One region of the Anoxybacillus sp. EFIL genome, then DNA from elsewhere that is predicted to be linked to it. Evidence: a T-box and tRNA genes for the amino acid it is inferred to sense, from the RefSeq annotation. Region 1 holds a T-box; the other holds one or more tRNA genes.
What was found. A T-box is a leader RNA that pairs with one kind of tRNA and senses whether it is charged. The one in region 1 lies ahead of trpS (tryptophan--tRNA ligase), so its partner is inferred to be a tRNA-Trp.

Region 1 (12,225 bases):
GTTTCTGGATCTGGATGCGGGATCGCAGATAAAAGCGACTTCGTATACGGATGAATCGGGTTGCGATACAATTCTTCCGCATCGGCAAGCTCAACCATTTTCCCGAAATACATGACGCCAATTCGGTCGCTAATGTATTTTACCATCGACAAGTCGTGGGCGATAAATAAATACGTCAATCCTTTTTCGCGTTGCAACTTTTTCATTAAGTTGACAACTTGCGCTTGAATCGATACGTCTAACGCGGAAATAGGCTCATCGGCAATAATAAACTCTGGTTCAACCGCAAGCGCGCGCGCAATGCCGATCCGCTGACGCTGACCGCCTGAAAACTCATGCGGATAACGGTTCGCATGTTCACGGTTTAATCCGACCGTCTCAAGCAGTTCATATACGCGGTTCATGCGCTCTTCTTTCGACGACGCTAAGCCGTGAATATCGATTCCTTCCGCAATAATATCCGCAACAGTCATCCGCAGGTTCAATGACGCATACGGATCTTGGAAAATCATTTGCATTTTCCGTTTTAATTCTTTCGCTTCTTTCGCTGATTTTTTCCGATGCACGCTTAATCCGTTAAACAACACTTCGCCGCCTGTGGCTTCATATAATCCAATAATTGTGCGTCCTGTCGTTGACTTTCCGCAACCCGACTCACCGACGAGACCGAGCGTTTCTCCTTTATAAATATCGAACGTGACATCGTCAACAGCTTTAACGACTTGACCTTTCCCGACTTTAAAATATTGTTTTAAGTTTTTCACTTCAACGAGTTTGTTCATCGCTTCTCCCCTCCTCGATCTTTCGTTAATGCTTCGAACTTTTTCATCCGTTCACGAACGACTTTCGGAGGTTCGACTTTCGGTGCGTTCGGGTGAAGCAACCATGTCGCGGCATAGTGCGTATCAGACACTTGAAACATCGGCGGCTCCATTTCGTAATCAATTTTTAACGCATATGCATTACGAGGCGCAAACGCATCTCCTTTTGGCGGATTTAATAAATCTGGAGGCGTTCCCGGAATTGAGTACAATTCCTCGTCACCGTGTTCTAAGCTTGGCATTGATGCAAGTAGCCCCCATGTATACGGATGTTTCGGATTGTAGAAAATTTCATCGACTGTTCCTTTCTCTACAATTTTCCCGGCATACATGACCGCAACACGATCCGCCACATTTGCGACAACACCTAAATCGTGCGTAATGAAAATAATCGACGTTCCCGTCTTTTTCTGAATGTCTTTAATGAGCTCTAAAATTTGTGCTTGAATCGTCACGTCTAGCGCAGTTGTCGGCTCGTCCGCAATTAACACTTTCGGATTGCACGCGAGCGCGATCGCAATGACGATCCGTTGACGCATACCGCCTGATAATTGATGCGGATATTGTTTAAAACGAAGCGCTGGCTCTTTAATGCCAACAAGGTCAAGCAATTCAATGGCGCGCGCTTTCGCTTCTGCTTTGGACATTTGTTGATGTTTTAACAATACTTCTGTAATTTGTTTTCCGATCGTCATCGTTGGGTTTAACGCTGTCATCGGGTCTTGGAAAATCATTGAAATTTCTGCTCCGCGCACCCGTTGCATTTCTTTTTCCGACAGCTTTGTCAAATCGCGACCTTCTAATAAAATTTGACCTTGCTTAATGCGCGCTGGTGGCATCGGAAGTAGACGCATAAGCGCTTTTGACGTCACCGATTTTCCTGAACCAGACTCCCCAACGATCGCAAGCGTTTCTCCTTTGTACAAGTCAAACGATACACCGCGTACAGCTTGTACTTCCCCACCGTACACATCAAACGAAATATGCAAATCTTTTACCTCTAGTACCTTTTCCATTGTTCCACCCCTTTCATCCGTTATTTACGCATTTTCGGATCAAGCGCATCGCGCAAACCGTCCGCTAATAAGTTAAAGCTTAAAATGAGCAAGCTGATCACAAACGCTGGAATCATCATAAGATGAGGGTACGTTTGGATCGATTTATAGCCATCATTAACGAGTGAACCGAGCGACGCTTCAGGAGGACGAATACCAAGTCCGATGAAACTTAAAAACGCCTCTGTAAAAATCGCACTCGGAATCGTAAACATCGTTGTAATAATAATTGGTCCGATGACGTTCGGAAGTAAATGTTTTCCGATAATACGTGCATCAGATGCTCCGAGCGTACGCGCTGCTAAAACGTATTCCATATTTTTTAGCTTTAAAATTTGTCCGCGCACAATACGTGCCATCGTGACCCAACCGGTGATGACCATCGCCATCGTAATCGAAATAATTCCCGGCTCAAATACGAGAATAAATAAGATGACAACAATTAAGTTTGGAATACCGACGAGCACTTCAATAATACGCTGCATGACGTTATCGACACGACCGCCGTAAAATCCTGAGACGCCACCGTAAATAATTCCAATTAATAAGTCAATCGCTGCTGCTAATACACCGATATATAACGAAATGCGGGCACCGTACCATGTCCGTGTCCATAAGTCGCGACCGAGGTCGTCTGTACCGAACCAATAATATTCTTTTACCCCACGTTTTTCGTACACATCAATGCCGTTCATATCTTTTCCGTTAAACGGAAGCCAGTCTATATGTTCTAACACCGGAATGCGCGGTGGTAATTTCGCGTGTTGTATTTTTTGGTCTTTATACGTATGCTCACTCATCATTGGTGCAAAAATGGCCATGAGTGCAATAATAATAATCATCACTAATCCAAAGACAGCACCTTTATTTTTTCTTAATCGAATCCAAGCGTCTTGTAAAAACGTTAAGCTTGGACGATTAATTTTTTCCATATCACCTTGACGTTCTGTCGCTAGCTCAAACAACTCAGGAGATAATTGCTTTTCATTCATCATTTTTTCCCTCCCGCTAAACGAATTCGCGGATCAATTAAGCCGTAAAGCAAGTCCACAATAAAAATAACAAAAATAAATAACGCACTATAGAAAATGGTCGTGCCCATAATGACTGGATAGTCATTTAAGTTAATGGAACGAACGAACTGCTCCCCTAATCCAGGAACCGCAAAAATTTGCTCAATCACAAGCGTTCCTGTCATTAAGTTTACAGCCATCGGGCCGAGAATTGTAATAATTGGAATCATTGCATTTCGCAATCCATGTTTAAAAATGACGCCAAAGCCGCTAATTCCTTTTGCACGCGCTGTTAAAATATAGTCCGAACCGAGCACTTCTAACATTTCTGTACGCATAAAGCGCGCGATGCTCGCGATAACGAATACCGACAACGCTAGCGTCGGCATAATGGTATACTCAAATCCTTCCCAAAACGCAACAGGAAGTAATTTTAATTTTACACCGATGTAATATTGCAACAATCCACCGAATACAAATGATGGAATGGAAATACCTAAAACAGCTAACACCGTTGCTCCATAGTCAATCGCTGTATTGTGACGAACAGCAGCAATCACACCGAGCAAAATGCCGACAATTGTTCCGAATACAAGCGCTTGAAAACCAAGTTGCGCAGATGGACCAATACGATCAGCAATGAGTGTGGAAACTGGGCGATTGTCATATTGGAACGAAACCCCTAAATCACCTTTTGCCAAATTGCCTAAATAACGAACGTATTGAACTGGAATTGGATCATTTAATCCGTACTTATCTAAAATAATTTTTTGTTGCTCTGGCGTTAACTTCTCTTGATTTTGCAGAGGGGAACCAGGGAGAAGCTTCATTAAAAAGAACGTTGCTGTTGCAATAATGAATAGTGTAATTAACATATAAATAAAACGTTGCAACGTATAACGTGCCATATCGCACACCTCCTTACAAAATTAAAAACTTTTTGAAATTTTTTTGACTAGCAGGCAAAAGGAGAGTATATGCTCATCGCACATATACTCTCCTTTCTTTTCGATTACTCGATATAAGCCCACTTGTAGCTGTTGTCTGCACCGAATGAATGATCAACGACGCCTTTTACGTATTCACGCTCTAAGTACGCTGAACCACGTTGGTACATTGGCGCGATAACTGCCTCATCTAACAAGATTTTCTCAGCTTTTAACATCGCATCCCAACGAGCTTGTAAGTCAGAAAGAAGCGTTGTTTTCGCATCTTGTACAAGTTTGTCGTACTCAACATTTGACCAACCTGTTTCGTTGTGAGCACCGTTTGTGACAAACATGTCGATGAATGTCATTGCGTCTTTATAGTCTGGACCCCAACCACCAAATGATAACTCATATTGCATTTTGCTTTCAAGTTCAAGTTTTTGCTTAAATGGTTGTTGTTTAATATTCACTGTTAAACCTGGTAAGTTTGTTTCTAACTGCGCTTTCACATACTCACTAATTTTCTTCGCTACTTCAGTATCTGTATTTAACAACTCAAGCGTTACTTTGTCTTTGCCAAGCTCTTTTTTCGCTTGTTCCCAATATTTTTTCGCTTCTTCAGCGTTAAATGTGACTAAGTCGCCATTTTCTTCACGGAAGTCTTTTCCGTTCGGTCCTTTAACAAATCCTTCTGGAACGAAGTAGTTTGCTGCTTTTGAACCGTTATTTAAAATTGTTGCAACCATCGCTTCTTTGTCGATCGCCATCGCAATCGCTTTACGAGCGTTTACGTTTTTCAACACTTCGTTCTTTTGGTTCATACGAATGAAGAACATTACAGGCTCTGATTTTGTTTTAAAGTTTTTGTCGCTTTTATATTTGTCAACAAACTCAGCGCTTAAACCTGTGCGGTCTGCTTTGTTTGTTTCATATAAGTTTACAGCTGTCGCAACGTCTTTCACGATGTTGAAGTTAATTGTTTCAAGCTTTACAGTTTGTGCATCCCAATATTGTTCGTTTTTCTTTAATTGGAAGCTTTGTTCATGTTTCCACTCGCTTAATACGAACGGACCATTGTAAATTGTTGTGTTTGCTTCAAGACCGTATTTGTCCCCTTGTTCTTTTACAAACTTTTCGTTTTGTGGATAGAATGTTGGGAACGCTAATAAGCTTAAGAAATATGGAATTGGGTTTTTCAATTCAACTTGTAACGTTTTGTCGTCAATTGCTTTGACACCTAATTGGTCAACAGGTACTTTTCCTGTGTTTACTTCTTCAGCGTTTTTAATGTCGTACATAATGTACGCATACTCAGAACCTGTGTTTGGATCAAGCGCTTTTCTCCAAGCAAATACGAAATCGTTTGCCGTCACAGGATCTCCGTTTGACCATTTTGCATCGCGAAGCTTGAATGTGTACACTTTTCCATCTTCGCTTACTTCGTAGCTTTCAGCCATTCCTGGCGTAGGCTCGTCGTTTTGGTCTAAACGGTATAACCCTTCAAATACGTTGTTCATGACGCGGAATGACACGCTGTCAGTCGCTAACGTAGAGTCTAATGAAGGAATTTCAGCGCTCTCAAGCAAGTTTAATACTTGCTCTTTTGCCGGCGCTTCTTGCGCTGGCTTTTCGCCTTCATTGGCAGTCTTGTCCTCTTCTTTTTTGCCGCCACACGCTGCTAAAAACGTGGACAAAGCAAGAAGAAGAGCGAAAAAGATAGATAACTTTTTCTTCATGCGAGTTTCCCCCTCATCTGTTTATTGTATTTATTTCCATCTTCTGATTTATCAGAAGATTTGAAACACAAGGACATTATATAACGAATTAATATATTTGAAAAGATTTTTTAAAAACTTTTTTTAAATTTTCTAACATTTTAACTAAGTGTAAGGTTTTTTAACATATGTGATAAAATCAGCTTGATGACTATTTTATTTGTTTTTTATTCGTTTGTAAATAGAAAATTTACACTTTTTTTAGTATAATACTTCACAGCGATTAAGCGCGAAAGGTGGATGAATGGTGAAAAAAGCAGTCGTGACAAGCTTTCTCGTATTTTTCATTGCGCTAACGGTTGCACTTTTTTCAAGCAATTGGTGGCTCACATTTATTAATATTTCTTTTTATATCGCTCAACCTCTTGTTATTATTGGCGGATTTCGGTTCATATATGAAAAAGGTTTTTTTGATGTGACGATTTCTAGTTTTAAACGATTGTTTCGTCCCCCTGTTGAAATTGATGATGAAAATGAGCAAGAAAACGATGAAGAGAAAAAACAGTGGGGAGCACCATTTTTCTTTGCTGGTTTGATCATTACATTGCTCACGCTCATTTTTTCGTACGTTCGTTGACAATAAAAAACAAATATTATAAAATGTCTAGAAAAAACGATGCGATGACAAAGAATAGTACATATAACGAGGCGTTCAGAGAGCTTGTGGACGGTGCGAACAAGCCGCTAGTTGTATGGAATGGGCTTTCGAGCATTCAAGTTGAAAAAAAGTAGGCTTGAACGTTTGCCTTACGTTACAAAGGCGCCATGCATACCGCATGGGCAAAGTGATTGTCGCAATGACAATAACTAGGGTGGCACCACGGTTCTATCGTCCCTAAAGATGATAGGACTTTTTTTATTGTTAAAAAATGAAAAGGAGTGATTCGATGAAGACGATTTTTTCAGGTATTCAACCAAGCGGCGTCATTACGCTTGGGAACTATATCGGGGCGATGAAACAATTTGTTGAACTGCAACACGACTACAACTGCTACTTTTGCATCGTCGATCAACATGCGATTACCGTTCCGCAAGATCGGCTAGCGCTCCGTAAAAACATTCGCAGTTTAGCTGCATTTTATTTAGCGGTCGGCATTGATCCGAACAAATCAACGTTATTTATCCAGTCAGAAGTACCGGCGCATGCGCAAGCGGGCTGGATTTTACAATGCATCGCCTACATCGGCGAATTGGAGCGCATGACGCAATTTAAAGATAAATCAGCAGGAAAAGAAGCGGTCAGCGCCGGATTGTTAACATACCCACCACTTATGGCAGCGGATATTTTACTTTATTCGACAGACATCGTTCCTGTTGGCGAAGATCAAAAACAACATATTGAGTTGACACGCGATTTAGCAGAGCGATTCAATAAACGATACGGCGACATTTTCACGATCCCAGAAGCGCGCATTCCGAAAATCGGGGCACGCATTATGTCGCTCACCGATCCGACGAAAAAAATGAGCAAATCCGATCCGAACCAAAAATCGTACATTACGCTGCTTGATGATGCGAAAACGATCGAGAAAAAAGTAAAAAGTGCTGTTACCGATTCAGAAGGCGTCATTCGTTACGATAAAGAAAATAAACCGGGCGTATCGAACTTATTAACGATTTACTCCATTTTGGCGAACGAACCGATAGAACAGCTAGAAGCGCGCTATGCTGGAAAAGGATATGGAGAGTTTAAAGCAGATGTCGCAGAAGTGATTATTAACGCCCTAACGCCAATTCAAGAAAAATATTACGAACTCATGGAAAGCTCCGAACTAGACGACATTTTAGACGAAGGTGCCGAAAAAGCAAATCGCGTCGCAAGCAAAATGTTAAAGAAAATGGAAAACGCCATCGGCTTAGGTAGAAAGAGAAAATAAAAAACTCAGCTCCGTGTAGGGCTGAGTTTTTTAATTGACTTTCGGTTCTTGTTCCATTTCCCATAGTTTTTCGAAAAACGGTTGCCCTTTTACGAGCCGCTCGCATAAATGAGCGTGTCGTTCGGACCAACCGTATTTCGCTTCTTCATACAAGCCATTCCACGCTTCTTCAAATGACATTTGCTGAATATACGCATACTTCTCTGGCGCCCATTCCGTATACCAATAGCGCACTTCTGCCGCATTTTTCGTTCCATACAGCTGGTCGAGCGCCATAAATAACAGCTGCTTCAATTGCCGCTCTTTCCGCGTCAATCCGCTCATAAGCGCCGGATGCGGCGATAAAATGTGATACTCTCTTTCACTTTGTTCAAACAGATATAGGCGCACATCTTGCTCTTTCACCATGTCGTACACGAGTTGTTCTTGACGCGGAATCAGTCGGCTTTTGCGAATCGGAATATGATAGCCAATCGTATCAATGGCAATAATTCCATAACCATCTGTAGCGATAAAACAATATTCAAGCTGAATGCGTTCATGATTTTTACGTACGTACGCTTTTTGATGCACATCTTCAAGCAGCGCCTTCGGAATTTCAGACAAACTATTTTCCAAGTAGTGAAACAGTTGTGTGCTCACTTTTAACACCGGCACTTGATCTAACAACTCAATCGCATCATCTTTTCTCCATTCGTAAAAATGGCAAACGTTATATCCGTTTTCTTCCCCTTCAAACCAATTCACCCAAACATCGTGAAGATATAACATGCATAACCCCTCACTTCGAACGATTTGTTCACAGTATGGTCAGAGGTTGCTCATTTTATTCCATTTCACCCTAAATTTAACCATCATCATGTGAAGGAAAAAAAATGCTTAACCACGTAATGAACAACCCGATCGGCAAGAAGTAGCATTCCACTTTCGTGCTAATAAACAACAAATATTCTTTCCAGTCCGAACGGGATGCCATAATGTTTAAATACGCAATCATCGTCGTCCCACCAATGACCGACATCCCAAACCCAAGCAAATAAAAAAAGAAACGCATCCGTCAGTCCCCCTTGTCCACTACTATATGTATGAACAAGCATGCAAACGATGCGTTACGTAAAAAAAATTTCTTCAGCTTTCATCGAAAGTAGCTCTATCATCGTCTTTTTTTCTAGCGCCTGCTTCACAACCGCATATCCGACCGCATAGCCGAGCATGCGCGGATAAAAGGCAGAACCGTACAAAAGCGAACGATAACGAGCATCGTCTGGTCGAGTAGAGAGGTTTGGGATTATCCATTTTTTCATCCATTGCTTTAGTTGTTCTTCTGTATAATATGTCGTCCATGTTGCGACATATTCACTTCCGAGCCGCTCGTACACCGCATGTTCTGCTAATCCTTCCATCACGATGCGATCAAGAAGCGTATAGTCGCGCTCATCTTTCGGATCAGCATGCAAACGACAAACGTGGTTATATTCGTGAATGAGGAGGGCATAAATATGTTCGTTCGATACGTGAGGAAGCAAAAATAAAAATAGTTGATCGCGAAAAGCGACGCCTGATTTTCCACCAAATTCACGTTGCAGCGAACGGTTCGTAGCATCAGCAGGGAAAATAAATATAGGCACGTCTGGGCCATCCCACTCTTTTTGGAGTTCTGTAAACTTTTTTGCGACAAACGCCCATACGTTTTTTTCTGCGAGCTGTTTCATCGTATCATGTTGGTTATGTCGCGCCATGCCGTGCGCAAATAAATGACGTTGCACATCTTCTTTTATTTTTTTTCGCCACATATCGTCCACAAACCAATGTTTCGTATTTATTACTCCCATGACATTCCCTCCTTTCGTTATCGCATTGTACGATAAACGAAAGGAAAATGTGAAAAAGGATGAGGCGAACCTCATCCTTCATATTTTTTGAAAATAATCGTTGCATTATGTCCACCGAAGCCGAGCGAGTTGCTTAATACCGCACGCACGTCTTGTTTGCGTGCCACGTTCGGCACGTAATCTAAGTCGCATTCTGGGTCTGGTGTTTCGTAATTAATCGTTGGCGGAATGACGCCATCGTGGATCGATAAAACGGAGAAAATGGCTTCGATTGCACCCGCTGCACCAAGCAAATGTCCCGTCATCGATTTCGTCGAGCTGACGGCTAGTTTGTATGCGTGCTCGCCAAATACTTCTTTAATCGCCATCGTTTCATATTTATCATTATACTCTGTGCTCGTGCCGTGCGCGTTAATGTAGTCGATGTCCTCTGGCTGCATATTCGCATCATAGAGCGCTTGACGCATCGCACGCACGCCGCCTTCCCCACCCGGCGCTGGAGCGGTAATATGATACGCATCGCCTGTCGCACCGTAGCCAACGATTTCCGCATAAATGCGGGCACCGCGTTTTAACGCATGTTCTAGTTCTTCTAAAATAATAATGCCAGCCCCTTCGCCCATAATAAATCCGTCGCGATGTTGATCAAATGGACGGCACGCTGTTTTTGGGTCTGGGTTAAACGAGAGCGCTTTCGCTGCGCTAAATCCCGCAAACGCCATATGTGTAATTGGCGCTTCTGTTCCACCTGTAATCATCACATCGGCATCGCCACGTTCAATGACTTTAAACGCATCACCGATCGAGTTCGTTCCTGTCGCACAAGCGGTAACCGTACATGAGTTGATTCCTTTTGCCCCAAGCATAATCGACACTTGACCCGCCGCCATATCTGGAATCATCATCGGAACAAAAAACGGGCTGACGCGACGATACCCTTTTTCTAAAAACGTCTTCAACTGTTCTTCGTACGTTTCCATCCCGCCGATGCCTGAACCGATCCAGACGCCAATGCGCGGCGCGTTTTCCTCTGTAATTTGTAAATTCGCATCTTTGACTGCCATCATCGATGCAGCGACCGCATATTGCGTAAATCGGTCCATTTTGCGCGCTTCTTTTTTATCGATAAATTGTTCGACATCAAAATCTTTCACTTCCGCTGCCACTTTCGCAGGAAAATCGTCCGCGTTTAACCGTGTGAGCGGACCGATGCCGGATTGTCCAGCAACGATGTTTTTCCATGTCGTTTCAACATCATTTCCTACCGGTGTGACAGCCCCTAATCCCGTGACGACGACTCGTCTTTTGTTCACCACTCATCACTCCTTTGTTTCATCATACCATCGTTATTTGCCCCAGCGCAATGCAATAGCGCCCCACGTTAATCCACCGCCAAAGCCAACCATAATGATAAGGTCATCATCTTGAATGCGTCCGGCTTCCACTTCTTCTACAAGTGAAATCGGAATGGATGCAGCGGATGTATTTCCGTATTTATTCACTGTAATCGACATGCGCTCAACAGGCAGTTCGAGCCGTTCGCGCGCCGCCTCCATAATGCGAATGTTCGCCTGATGCGGAATTAAAAAGTCGACGTCCGCTTTCGTCAATCCTGCTTTTTCTAATACGCGAATGCATGACTCGCCCATTTGGCGCACCGCAAACTTAAACACTTCCCGTCCGTTCATGACAATATGGTCGTCTTGATATAAATATTTTCCCCCCGTACCGTCTGCCCCAAGTTCAAACGATACGATGCCGCGCCCTTCTGCAACTTTCCCCATGACAACTGCTCCTGCGCCGTCTCCAAACAACACCGCTGTATTTCGATCGCTCCAATCGACGATTTTTGATAACTTTTCTACACCAACGACAAGCACGTATTTGTACGTATTTGTTTCAATAAATTGTTTCGCGGTTACCATCGCATACATAAATCCTGCACATGCCGCGCTTACGTCAAGTGCCGCTGCATGCACCGCCCCGAGCTTTTCTTGCAACATACATGCGACGGACGGAAAAGGGCGATCAGGCGTCACCGTCGCTACTAAAATGAGATCAATTTGTTCAGGAGAAATGCCCGCATTATCAAGGGCGCGCTTCGCTGCGATATAACCCATATCGGACGTATCTATATCGTCTGAAGCAATACGACGTTCTTCAATCCCTGTGCGCGTCCGAATCCATTCATCTGACGTATCCATTCGTTGTTCTAATTCTTTATTCGTCACAATACGTTCCGGCACATATCGTCCAATTCCAATAATTCCTGCACTCACGGAAATATCGTCTCCTTTTATTATCAAACTTTATTACTTGGTACTAATTTTACTTTCTTTTTTCGTTTCATGCAATAAAAAAATGAGGCGTTTACTCGACACCTCATTTACTCATTCGGCAATTTTCCTGTTGCTTTATATCGTTCAATCGCTTTTTTTATTTTTTGTCGGAACGGTTTGTCGACAAGCGGGCTAAACGTGCCGAGTTCGACGACGCCGTCTTGAAAATCGACATATGTCGTTCCAGACGTTAATTCTCCATCGATAAACTTTTTCGCCACAAGTTCATATAGCGCATCGACATGTTGGACGGTGCTCGTTAGCACCGTTCGTTCTCCTAAATCTGCTTGATCCGTTACGTAACCAATCGCATAAAGACCGTGTTCTTTCATTTTTTCAATCACTGGTACACTAAATTTATCGCCGGCTGGATATATGACATCCACCCCTTCAGCAATCATTCGTTCGGCAATGGCTATGGCTGTATCGACGTCGTCCCAATGTTGTACATATTCCACGTCGACATTCGCATTTTCGTTCTCATGTAAAGCCCCTTCAAAAAAACCGTCCACTTCCGGCTGCCATTCAAATGCGGCAATGACGCCAATTTTGTTCGTTTTCGTCATATGCCCCGCCACCATGCC
Region 2 (12,225 bases), on a different contig from region 1:
GAATCTTCATACGACCAATAACGCATGCGACTATTGGACGTATGGGCATTTACAAGCGGCATCCCTTGTTTATCTTTGGCGACGACGATCGTCGTATGATCAAATCGACCGTCCCCTTGAAAATCATAACAAATGACATCACCGAGAGACAACTGTTCTGGTGATTTTTTTTCAATAGCTTGAATGCCCGTTTTCGATCCGCTTAAATACCAACGAAACGCATGTGCGACCGTCCACGTATAGCTCCAATCGTTTTTGCGCATCCACCATCCTTTTGTTTTATTTGGATAGCCCATCATCGGAATGCCGCCTGCATGCAAACATTGTGAAACAAAATTTGTACAATCCACGGGAAATGTATGAAACGCGGGGTTATGATCGTTCCACCATATTTCAGCATACCGAACGGCTGCTAGTCGATCATACGTATAACGGATGCGTTCATCATCATCACGTTCTTCTTTCTTTTCGATTTGTTCTGTTTCAATCATTGGTAAAACAAGGCGATGGCTAACAAGTTCCCGCCCCTCGAATACAGCTTCGCGTACCTCTTGTTGTTCTTCAACATACATCCATCCGCTTTGCCAAATGAAAAAACGAAAATGAACAACATAGCGAACGAACGTATGCGGAGCAATGTACTTTTTTTCGATAATTGTACCTTTTCCTTCACATTTCACAAGCTTTGCATTCCGCTTAGCCAGCAGCTTTCTTTTTCGTTCCATTTCTTCATCTGCCACGTCGCTGACAAAAAAATGACGAATGCGTTCATGAAGAAGATCGTGCAGTTGTTTTCTCATTCCGTTCCCCACTTTTTCGTTTTTTATTACGTTATGTCATAAACGGACGAAAAACGACTACACGTTTTCAAACATCGCTAATGCTTTTTCGATTTCACGAATGACGTCTTCATCTTGTTCCCTTTGTTTCGCTTGTTGTAGCATCGGCACAACTTTACGATTCCCGATTTTCCCAAGCGCCCACGCGGCCGTTCCGCGAATGACTGGACGTGAATCTTCGCGAAGCAACGTGAATAAATCATCAATTGCGCTTTCATCTTTATAGTGGGCTAATGCAATGATCGCATTCCGTTGAATCGGTTTTTTCCCGCGCCATGCGCCAGATATATGTCCAAATGTTTCTTTAAACTGACGATTTGTCATACGAAGAAGCGGTTTTAATAAAGGCTTCACAATCTCTGGATCTGGCTCCATCTCTGGATGGAAGTGAAAGTCTTTTCCCTTATTTTTCGGACAAACGAGTTGACACGTATCACACCCATACAATCGGTTTCCGATTTTATCGCGAAATTCATCAGGGATAAACGTTTTCGTTTGCGTTAAAAAGGCAATGCACCGCTGTGCATTCAACTGTCCGCCTTGTACAAGCGCTCCTGTCGGACAAGCATCAATGCAGCGCGTGCACGTCCCACATTCGTCTTCAATTGGCGTATCTGGAGGAAATGGGATATTCGTAATCATTTCACCTAAATAAACGTATGAACCAAATTCATGTGTAATAATCGAGCAATTTTTTCCACTCCATCCGATCCCTGCCCGTTCCGCGACCGCACGATCTGCCAATTCTCCTGTATCAACCATTGATTTCACTTTTGCATCTGGCACGCGTTCTAAAATAAATTGTTCTAATTTTTGCAGCCGCTCGCGCAAAATGACGTGGTAATCTCGCCCCCAAGATGCTCGACAAAAAATTCCGCGACGCTCTTTTTTTGTACTTCGTGGAGCATTTTTTAATTTTGACGGATATGCAAGGGCGATAGCGATAATAGAACGTGCTTCTGGAAGCAATAAAGATGGGGTTGTCCGCTTTTCAATGTCAGGCTCTTCAAATCCTGATTGATAACCAAGTTGTTGCTGCTGACGCAACCTTTCTTTTAATTCAAAAAACGGATCAGCACTTGCAAAACCGATTTTATCAATGCCGATCGTTCGGCTATATTGAATGATTTCTTCCTTTAGTGCTTCAACGTCCATCTCCCATCCCTCCTTCCCACTTTGTTTATGTTACAATGTAAAGAAAAAGGAGTGAACGATATGTTAACCATTTGTGACAGCATTAAACAACATATTCCTCATTTTAAAATCGGAGTGCTTACATATGAACACATCGTCGCCGGGCCATCTCCTAGCATGTTAAAGGGGAAACTTCGTCAATTTCAAGAGCTGTTATATTTTGATATGGAACAAACTCCGTTAGCTGAATGGCCAGAAGTGAAAGAATGGCGGTCTGTATTTAAACAAATTGGCACAGATGCAAGCCGATACCGTCCGTCATCGGAAAGTTTGCTTCGGCGCGTACAAAAGCAAACTTTTATTCCATCCATTCATTCAGCTGCTGATGTCAATAACTTTTTTTCCTTATATTATAAACTACCGATCGGCATTTATGACCGAGATCATCTCATAGGAGATATCGTGATCACGATCGGTACACAAGCAGATGAATATATCGGCATCAATGATCGCACGACAAATTTTGAACGAAAACTTGTCTCAAAAGACGCTAAAGGGGCATTCGGCAGTCCAATCGTCGACTCAAAGCGAACGATGGTTACGGAACAAACAACACATGCGATTCAAATCGTGTACTTTCTCCCATCATTTACAGAAACACAATGCGAACAAATGCTACAAGCGATGAAAGAGATGTTTATCCAAATTCACGGCGGTACAGCACATACACAACTCGTTAAATAATGCATGCGGGGCAAGCGAAATAAAAAAACGCAATGCCCCGTTCATCTTCGAAACGAAACACTGCGTTGTCCCCGTATGTATGGAGCGGGTGATGGGAATCGAACCCACGACATCAGCTTGGAAGGCTGAGGTTTTACCACTAAACTACACCCGCATAGCAACTTGCTTTTTCTCTATGACTTTTCCCACGCTCAACTATGCCTCTTCCTCTACTCGCTTATTCAATGATGATGGATGCGTCGAGGCAACTCGCCGATTACTCGACGATGTGTCGCTCGTGGCTGAGGTTTTACCACTAAACTACACCCGCACGATAAATCACTCACATAACCATCTTTTACTTCTACGCTTTGTCACGCCTCTTCCTCTACTCGCTTATTCGATGATGATGGATGCGTCGAGGCAACTCGCCGATTACTCGACGATGCGTTGCTCGTGGCTGAGGTTTTACCACTAAACTACACCCGCACATGCAGAAAAAGTAGAAATTTGTCGAATAAGATGCAAAAATAAAAAACAGGAATCCCTGTTTTTTAATTACGTTTTACATTATATCGACTCCCCTGTGACAAGTCAATACTCTGTTCAAAACTTTTTCAAAAACATCATCTATTTTCCCGATAAAATTTATACATATCGAGACAATAATAAACATGGTGCATGTGACGAATGAAGAAGAAATTTGACATAACACCTAAAGGTTTCATATAATCTAAATGAAACCAAAAGGTTATATATCTGAGGAGGATCATTGATGAGCCAAAAAGTGCAAGATATCCAACAAACGATGATCATCGAAGCGCCAATTCAAAAAGTATGGGACATTGTTTCTACATCCGAAGGAATTGCCTCATGGTTTATGCCAAATGATTTTCAGGCGATTGAAGGACATGAGTTTCACTTACAAACCCCTTTTGGACTTTCTCCATGTAAAGTGTTAAAAGTGGAGAAGCCTCATCTTCTTTCTTTTTCATGGGATAAAGACGGATGGATCGTTTCCTTCATGTTGAAAGACTTAGGCGACAAAACAGAATTTACTCTTGTTCATGGAGGATGGGGAAGCGCAGACGATATCCTTCCGAAAGCAAATGAAAAACAATCTATTGTTCGTGATCGTATGGCAAACGGATGGACAGGAATTTTAGAAAAGCTTCGAAAGGTTGTGGCATAATACGTGGAGCCAACAAAAAAGCATGATGTTTTTCAAGCAATTGCAGACAAAACAAGAAGAGATGTCTTACGTTTGTTGGCAGAAAAAAAAGAATTACCGATCTCTGCGATTGCAGCGCATTTTCCAATTAGCCGTACGGCTATTACTAAACATTTAAACATTCTCGCCGAAGCAAATTTAGTCCAAAGTCGAAAATCAGGACGAGAAAAAATTTATCATCTCCATCCTGAACCGTTAACAGAATTAAAGCAATGGCTGTCATTTTATGAACGTTTTTGGGAAAATAAACTATCTATTTTAAAACATGTTGTTGAAAATGAGTAACCCCCTATGTTTGTAACGATAGGGGGCTTTTCCTTGCTTACATCTTCCCAGACATTAATCCGTACAATCGATTGCTCCCACAAGATTCACGAATAATCAATTCCGGTTCAACCATAACCGCTTTCGGCTGAAATTGGCGGTGTATAATATCCCTTAACATATATGCAGCAAGCCGTCCGATTTTCTCTTTATCTTGACGAACGGAAGTTAAAGGGGGATCGGTATAATTGCATGCATCAATATCATCGCACCCAACGATCGCAATATCTTCAGGTATTTTTAACCCGTGTTCCTTCACCGCTTTCATTGCACCAAATGCCATTAAATCCGATGCTGCAAATACCGCTTCAGGATGATGTGACGAGCGCAATATTTTTTTCATCGCCTCATAGCCACTTTCCATAAAGAAATCCCCTTCGGCAAACCACTCTTCATGAATCGTTAACCCAAATTCCTTCATTGTATTACGAAATCCTTGTTCGCGAATTTTTGTCACTTGCGCGCCCGGCAAACCACCAATGTAGCCGATATTCCGATAGCCACATAAGTAAAAATGCTCTACTACTTTCGCAGAAATTTTATAGTTATCTGTCATAATGTACGCAGAACGATTCCCTTCAAGCGGAATATCTATCCCGATACATGGGATGTCGCTCATGTCTAAACGATAAATAGATGGCTGCACTTTTTCACCACTAATAATGATTACTCCATCTACTTTATAGCGCATCGAACGCTCATAATAATCTTCCTCCCCTTCTTCAAATTGTTCGTTTGAAAAGAAGAGGAGGTCATAACCGAACATTCCCATTGTTTTCTTGAAAGAGTTCATCACTTCAATAAAGAATGGATGGTTAAAATCGGCATTGATCTCCCCGGCGTAAATAACACCAACTACTCTCGACTTATGAGCGGTATCTTTTTGAATGCGAGCAGCCACATACCCAGTCTGCTCCATAATTTCCAGCACTCTTTTTTTTGTTTCTTCACCGACATCATGATAGTTATTTAATACTTTTGATACCGTACCTGGTGACACACCCGCTAATTTTGCAATTTCTTTAATGGTAATTTTCATACGATCCCTTCTTACCTTCATTAATCTTGCCCTTATTATAACATAAATTTTCTGTTAAAAATGAATGCGCTTTAGTTAGCGGCTATGTCACTATTGTTTGACCGATCCTTGCGTCAAGCTTGAAATGAACAACTTATTAAACATTAAAAATACGACGACTAAAGGCAATGTTGCCCAAAATGTTCCCGATAAAATCATGCCATAGTCTTTCACGTATGCGTCTTGAAGAGCACGAATAGCAATTTGAATCGTGTAGCTTGACTCGTCTCTTAACACAGTTAACGGCCATAAGAAATCGTTCCATACGAACATAAATGTTAAAATACCAAGCGTCGCAAAAGCTGGTAAAATCGAAGGAACAACGATATTCCAATATACACGGAATATACTGCATCCATCAATTTTTGCTGCTTCAATTAGTTCATCGGGAATCGCATCTTTAATATATTGACGCATCCAGAAAATACCGAACGCATTCACTAAACCTGGAATGATAATTGCTTTTAAATCGTTTAACCAACCTAACTTTGTAATAATGAAATATTGCGGGATTAATCCTAATTGTGGCGGAATCATCATCGTAATTAAAATGACAGCAAACAGCTTTTCTCGCCCTTTAAACTGCAACTTAGCAAATGCAAAGCCTGCTAAAGAACTAAAGAATAACACCCCCAGCGTCGTTAAGCTAGCAACAACAAAAGAGTTCCACATCGCCCCGAAAAAGTCGACGTTTTCTAATACGTTTCGAAAGTTTTCTACTAGCTTATCTCCCGGTACAACAGCTGGTGGTAATTTGTTAATGACATGGTTCGGCTGCGTTGCCATGACAAACATCCAGTACAACGGAAAAACAGATAGTAACGCACCGATAATTAACAACACATGGATTGTTACTTTATTCACAAATCCTTTTTTACGTAACATCTTTATTCACCTCCATGTTTTTACTTGCCCGATTTATCTAAACGATTGGACGCGAAAAAGTTAATTGTCGTAAATACAATGATGAGTAAAAATAGCGAGACGGCTGTCGCAGATGCTGTTCCGAACGCGTTATTCGAGAACGCTTCTCTCCATAAGTACAACACGATCGTCATGCTTTCTTCTCTAAATCCACTGCCGAAAATAAGCGGTTCCGCAAAAATTTGTAGCGACCCGATCGTTGCTGTAAATACGACGAATACGATAATTGGCTTTAACATCGGCACAGTGATGAAAAGAAACTGCTGCCATTTTTTCGCTCCGTCAATTTCGGCTGCTTCATAAAGATCTTTCGGAATACTTTGCAATCCTGCTAAGAAAATAATCGAGTTATATCCAACCCATCTCCAAAAAATCATCGTCGCAATCGCAATTTTCGCTCCCCATTCAGACGTTTGCCAGCTTACTGGCGAAATTCCAAACAAGCTAAGTGTGGCGTTTACTAACCCTGCTTCTTGTTCGCTAAATAAAACGGTAAAAACAATCGCCACCGCAACAATCGACGTTACGTTTGGTACAAAATAAGCGACACGAAATACACTTTTAAACTTGACCATCGCTGAATTTAAAGCAACGGCTAAAATTAAAGCGGCGATTAACTGTGGACCTGTTCCTAATAAACCGATTACAATCGTGTTATAAATCGATTTCCAAAATAGTGGATCAGTAAAAATGAGCGAAAAGTTTTTCACTCCGACAAATGTCATTTCACCGAACCCATTCCATTTTTGAAACGCTAAATAAAAGCTAAACAGCATTGGAAAAGCGCCGAAGATCGCAAATAAAAGAAAGAAAGGAGAAATAAATAAGTAGCCAGCTAATGCTGTTTTTTTCTTATCACTCAATCCTTTTGGACGGACAGTTGCGTTTGTATGATTATGGGATACCATTTATATTTCCCTCCAAAAATCATAGTAGGGGGAAGGGAATAAATCCCTCCCTCACGTGTTTTATTGACGTTCAAGTTGACGTTTAATACGTTTAATTGCTTCTTCCCATTCTTTTTCTGGGTCAGCTTTTTTCTTCTGTACGTTTGTCAACGCCTTAATGATTTCGCCTTGAACGAGTCCGTAGTTTTTACCCATATACACTGTTTTTACTTTTTGTGCTGCTTCTGCAAATACTTGAGCTGTATTTACTCCACCAAAGTACTCGTCTTTGTAATCTTTAAACTCAGGTGCATCATATACAGAAGGAGCAGATGGGAATAAGCCCATATCTTTAAACGATTTCAATTGTTGTTCTGGCGCTACGAGCCATTGAATGAAGTCATATGCTTCTTGCGGATGCTTCGATTCTTTTGGAATCGTTAAATAAGAACCGCCCCAGTTTCCTGCTCCACCTGGCATGTTTGTAATGAGCCACTTGCCTGCTGAATTTGGTGCGTTTCCTTTCACAACTCCTTGCATCCATGCAGGTGCAAGCAACGTCGCATAGCTTCCTTTTTCCATCGCGTTACCCCATTCTGGAGTCCACAATCCGTTGCTGCCAAGGTAACCTTTTTGAATTAAGCTAACTGTATAGTCGTACGCTTGTTTAATGTACGGTTCTTTTTCGATAAGCAATTCTTCTTTTTCGTTAAAATATTGCACAGGAGCTTGGTCACGTAATGCGTTGTACACAAGTTCAACGTTGTCTGCAATTGGTTTTCCTGTTTTTTCTTTAATTGTTGCAGCTACTTCTGCATATGCATTCCAGTCTGGAATTAACTTTGCAACTTCAGCTGGATCTGTTGGAAGTCCTGCTGCTTCAAACACGTCAGCACGATAAAACATAGCTGTTGGACCAATATCTGTCGGAAGACCAAATAAGAAGCTTCCATCAGCGCTTTCACCGATGCGCCATTTCCAATCTAAATACTTATCCTTAATGTTTTTTGCACCAAAATCGTATAAGTTATAAAAACGATCTTGTGCCTCACGATAACGTTCAATATTGTTTACTTCAATCATCGCGATGTCCGGTGCGCCACTTCCTGCTGATAACGCTGTAAATAATGCGTTATGATGATCGTCAAACTGCGTTGATTGAATTTTAATTTCAACATTTGGATGATCTTTCATATATTCTTCAGCTAGTTTTTCATAACCAGTGCTTCCGAATACCCACATGTTCAACTTGACTTTTTCACTTGAACCTTTATCTTTTGATTCGTTCTCACTTTGAGATTGATTGCTGCACGCTGTCGCGAACATAAAGACAACTGCTAACAACAACATGAGAGCTCGTTTCTTCATCATTCTTTCCCCCTCGCTTTTTCACAATATGTGTTCATACCGTTTACACCTTTCATTTGCCCATTTGCTTGTTTCACGTTATAATTCCTTTAGTTTTCTTCGTAGTAGCGGCCAATCCCCGACACTTCCCGCTATGACGAAGAAAACTTCTTCCCTTCCCCCATCACCTCCTTTATTTGTCATTGTCTACTTGCAATCCGTTGTTTATAATCGTTTCCTTGTACCATAATGCACTCTTTTTCGGGATGCGCTCTAGCGTTTCATAATCCACGTATACAATCCCAAAGCGCTTATCATATCCAAATGCCCACTCAAAATTATCGAACAGCGACCATACATAATATCCTTTTAAATTGACGCCTTGTTCAATCGCGCGGTGGCAAGCGATTAAATGCTCCCGTATATAAGCAACTCGCTCATCATCTTCTACTTCACCTTGTTCGTTGACGCGATCTTTGTATGCAGCACCGTTTTCGGTAATGTATAATGGAATATCGCCATAATCTTTTTTCAATCGCACCATTAAATCAAACAAACCGTTTGGATTCACTTCCCAATTCATATCCGTCACAGGTCTTCCTGTGCTCACATGTTCAAATACGATCGGTTCACGGTCACCTGTTTTCCAATCTTTTAATGTTGCTGTTGAATAATAGTTAAATCCGAAAAAGTCGATCGGTTGCTGAATCGTTTGTAAATCTCCCTCTTTGTAAACGTCTGGTAAATAATCTTTATACACTTCTAACATATCTGCTGGATATTGTCCCTTAAATACAGGATCTAAAAACCAACGATTCATAAAGCCGTCCCATTTTCGAGCGGCATCAACTGCTTTTTCATCTTTCGGATCGACCGCATATCCAGGTGTCAAATTCAACGTAATACCAATTTCCCCATCTTTCGAACCGATTGCTCGAAACGCTTTTACCGCTTCCCCGTGTGAGAGAAGAACATGATGTGCTGCTTTTAAAAATGATGTAAAGTTTTGAATCCCTGGGGCATGTTCGCCATTCCCATATCCTAAATAGGTGACAACCCACGGCTCATTATGCGTAATCCATTTTTTCACGACATCCCCAAGATTCTCGTAAAGGAAAGCAGCGTATTCTTGGAAGTAGTGAACGATATCACGATTTTCCCAGCCACCTTTCTCTTGAAGAGCTTGTGGCATATCCCAATGATAAATGGTCAACATTGGCTCGATACCGTTCTCTAGCAATTCATGTACAAGACGCTTATAAAAATCTAAACCTTTTTCGTTAAACTTCCCTGGCGTTTCACAATAAAGTCTCGCCCAACTAGTCGAAAATCGATACGCTTTCAAATGAAGCGCTTTCATTAATGCGATGTCTTCAACATAACGATTGTAATGATCAATTGCGATATCGCCATTATCCCCATTCGCTACTTTGCCAGGAATGCGGGAAAAGTGATCCCAGATCGAGTAAATTTTATCTTCTCCAGTCGCTGTTCCTTCAATTTGATACGATGAAGTTGCAGCTCCCCAAATAAAATCTTTCGGAAACTGAAGCATAATTTCGAACCTCCTGCGAAATTTTTCGTAAAAAACAAATCAAAAAAGCGCTTTCTTTCATTTGTTTCGTAACTTAATCATAATAACAATTGACGCATAAGTCAATAAAATCTTTCGCCCTAAACGAAAAATTATAATAAAACATGAAATAAATATATTTCTTCCACGAAAATTTTCGTAAAATATAAAAGCTAAAAGGATGAAAAAGTAAAGCTGGAGCGTCCTGGAGAAAAGAAAAAGTATAAGAAGAAATAAAAAAAGGATCCCTGTGTGCAACAGGAATCCTCAAATATTCAGTGCCGATGGTGGGAGTCGAACCCACACGGGGGGCTACCCCACACGATTTTGAGTCGTGCGCGTCTGCCAGTTCCGCCACATCGGCATGAGGCAATTAAATTGTATCATGCAAACTTGCTTTGTCAAGACTTTTCAGTGCCGAGGGCCGGACTCGAACCGGCACGGTAGTCACCTACCGCAGGATTTTAAGTCCTGTGCGTCTGCCAATTCCGCCACCCCGGCGCATAAAAAAATGGAGGCGGCAACCGGATTCGAACCGGTGGTAAAGGTTTTGCAGACCTCTGCCTTACCACTTGGCTATGCCGCCATAAAACGAAGAGCGGAAGACGGGACTCGAACCCGCGACCCCCACCTTGGCAAGGTGGTGTTCTACCACTGAACTACTTCCGCATATATGGCTGGGGTAGCTGGATTCGAACCAACGCATCACGGAGTCAAAGTCCGTTGCCTTACCGCTTGGCTATACCCCAACGTTTTAAAATGTATATGGGGCGACTAGTGGGAATCGAACCCACGAATGCCAGAGCCACAATCTGGTGCGTTAACCACTTCGCCATAGCCGCCATGTTTTTTTGGCAGGGGCAGTAGGAATCGAACCCACACCGGAGGTTTTGGAGACCTCTGTTCTACCATTAAACTATGCCCCTAAAATGGTGGAGGGGGACGGATTCGAACCGCCGAACCCAAAGGGAGCGGATTTACAGTCCGCCGCGTTTAGCCACTTCGCTACCCCTCCGCGGATGGTGCCGGCTGCAGGACTTGAACCCGCAACCTACTGATTACAAGTCAGTTGCTCTACCAATTGAGCTAAGCCGGCATAATATGAAGTGCATCAAACTTTTAGATGAAACAAACTAAGCCGACATCATTCAAAATGGTGGCTCGGGACGGAATCGAACCGCCGACACAAGGATTTTCAGTCCTTTGCTCTACCGACTGAGCTACCGAGCCATATAGATAGTAGCTTCATCCTTAAATTATTCAGAAGCACAACGTCCTTCGTCCCGCTCTCAGTTTGCTTACTCAAGATGTGGCTCGAGCGGTACGCTGTAGCCTTGCCAAAGAAGTCGATTCAAACGTGCTCTACCGACTGAGCTACCGAGCCATACATGGCGGTCCCGACGGGACTCGAACCCGCGATCTCCTGCGTGACAGGCAGGCATGTTAACCACTACACTACGGGACCAATATTGGTTGCGGGGGCAGGATTTGAACCTGCGACCTTCGGGTTATGAGCCCGACGAGCTACCTGGCTGCTCCACCCCGCGATAATAACATATGGTGGAGGATGACGGGATCGAACCGCCGACCCCTTGCTTGTAAGGCAAGTGCTCTCCCAGCTGAGCTAATCCTCCAAAAGATGACCCGTACGGGATTCGAACCCGTGTTACCGCCGTGAAAGGGCGGTGTCTTAACCACTTGACCAACGGGCCATATATCATTTCCTAAGTGGCTGGCGGAGAGCAAGGGATTCGAACCCTTGAGACGCTCATCACGTCTACACGATTTCCAATCGTGCTCCTTCGACCACTCGGACAGCTCTCCGTAAATGGCTCCGCAGGTAGGATTCGAACCTACGACCGCTCGGTTAACAGCCGAGTGCTCTACCACTGAGCTACTGCGGAATAATAACAAAAGTGATTCATTCATCATCTTGCCCGGCAACGTCCTACTCTCGCAGGCGGTGTCCCGCCAACTACCATCGGCGCTGGAGAGCTTAACTTCCGTGTTCGGTATGGGAACGGGTGTGACCTCTCCGCCATCGTCACCGAGCAATAATGCTTTAGACAAATGTTATTATAACGGAATATTTTTTGTTGTCAAGCATTTTTTTATTCCTTCAAAACTAGATAACAGGTGTGTGCTTAGTTAAGTCCTCGATCGAT

Region 2: it has a tRNA-Trp gene. The T-box ahead of trpS (tryptophan--tRNA ligase) is inferred to sense a tRNA for this amino acid. The anticodon was not compared.

The regions. Positions count from the first base shown of each region.
Region 1 is NZ_SDLH01000001.1:475,887-488,111, forward strand. It holds gene ES017_RS02455 (ABC transporter ATP-binding protein) at 1-782, opposite strand, end outside; gene ES017_RS02460 (ABC transporter ATP-binding protein) at 779-1,837, opposite strand; gene opp3C (oligopeptide ABC transporter permease) at 1,858-2,871, opposite strand; gene opp3b (oligopeptide ABC transporter permease) at 2,868-3,797, opposite strand; gene ES017_RS02475 (peptide ABC transporter substrate-binding protein) at 3,902-5,554, opposite strand; gene ES017_RS02480 (DUF3899 domain-containing protein) at 5,838-6,170, shown strand; T-box leader at 6,206-6,433, shown strand; gene trpS (tryptophan--tRNA ligase) at 6,481-7,470, shown strand; gene ES017_RS02490 (YjbA family protein) at 7,501-8,241, opposite strand; gene ES017_RS02495 (YuzI family membrane protein) at 8,318-8,524, opposite strand; gene ES017_RS02500 (DUF2268 domain-containing putative Zn-dependent protease) at 8,580-9,302, opposite strand; gene fabF (beta-ketoacyl-ACP synthase II) at 9,374-10,615, opposite strand; gene ES017_RS02510 (beta-ketoacyl-ACP synthase III) at 10,649-11,581, opposite strand; gene ES017_RS02515 (BMP family ABC transporter substrate-binding protein) at 11,689-12,225, opposite strand, start outside.
Region 2 is NZ_SDLH01000010.1:80,744-92,968, forward strand. It holds gene ES017_RS13410 (amidase domain-containing protein) at 1-800, opposite strand, end outside; gene queG (tRNA epoxyqueuosine(34) reductase QueG) at 858-1,994, opposite strand; gene ES017_RS13420 (B3/B4 domain-containing protein) at 2,055-2,717, shown strand; tRNA gene ES017_RS13425 (tRNA-Gly) at 2,798-2,871, opposite strand; gene ES017_RS13430 (SRPBCC family protein) at 3,472-3,888, shown strand; gene ES017_RS13435 (ArsR/SmtB family transcription factor) at 3,892-4,212, shown strand; gene ES017_RS13440 (LacI family DNA-binding transcriptional regulator) at 4,250-5,290, opposite strand; gene ES017_RS13445 (carbohydrate ABC transporter permease) at 5,381-6,214, opposite strand; gene ES017_RS13450 (carbohydrate ABC transporter permease) at 6,235-7,161, opposite strand; gene ES017_RS13455 (ABC transporter substrate-binding protein) at 7,222-8,511, opposite strand; gene ES017_RS13460 (GH1 family beta-glucosidase) at 8,681-10,042, opposite strand; tRNA gene ES017_RS13465 (tRNA-Leu) at 10,340-10,424, opposite strand; tRNA gene ES017_RS13470 (tRNA-Leu) at 10,476-10,561, opposite strand; tRNA gene ES017_RS13475 (tRNA-Cys) at 10,573-10,646, opposite strand; tRNA gene ES017_RS13480 (tRNA-Gly) at 10,658-10,729, opposite strand; tRNA gene ES017_RS13485 (tRNA-Gln) at 10,735-10,809, opposite strand; tRNA gene ES017_RS13490 (tRNA-His) at 10,827-10,902, opposite strand; tRNA gene ES017_RS13495 (tRNA-Trp) at 10,913-10,986, opposite strand; tRNA gene ES017_RS13500 (tRNA-Tyr) at 10,991-11,075, opposite strand; tRNA gene ES017_RS13505 (tRNA-Thr) at 11,081-11,156, opposite strand; tRNA gene ES017_RS13510 (tRNA-Phe) at 11,215-11,290, opposite strand; tRNA gene ES017_RS13515 (tRNA-Asp) at 11,450-11,525, opposite strand; tRNA gene ES017_RS13520 (tRNA-Met) at 11,531-11,607, opposite strand; tRNA gene ES017_RS13525 (tRNA-Val) at 11,619-11,694, opposite strand; tRNA gene ES017_RS13530 (tRNA-Glu) at 11,701-11,772, opposite strand; tRNA gene ES017_RS13535 (tRNA-Ser) at 11,794-11,884, opposite strand; tRNA gene ES017_RS13540 (tRNA-Asn) at 11,890-11,964, opposite strand; rRNA gene rrf (5S ribosomal RNA) at 11,996-12,112, opposite strand; partial or broken rRNA gene ES017_RS13550 (23S ribosomal RNA) at 12,205-12,225, opposite strand, start outside.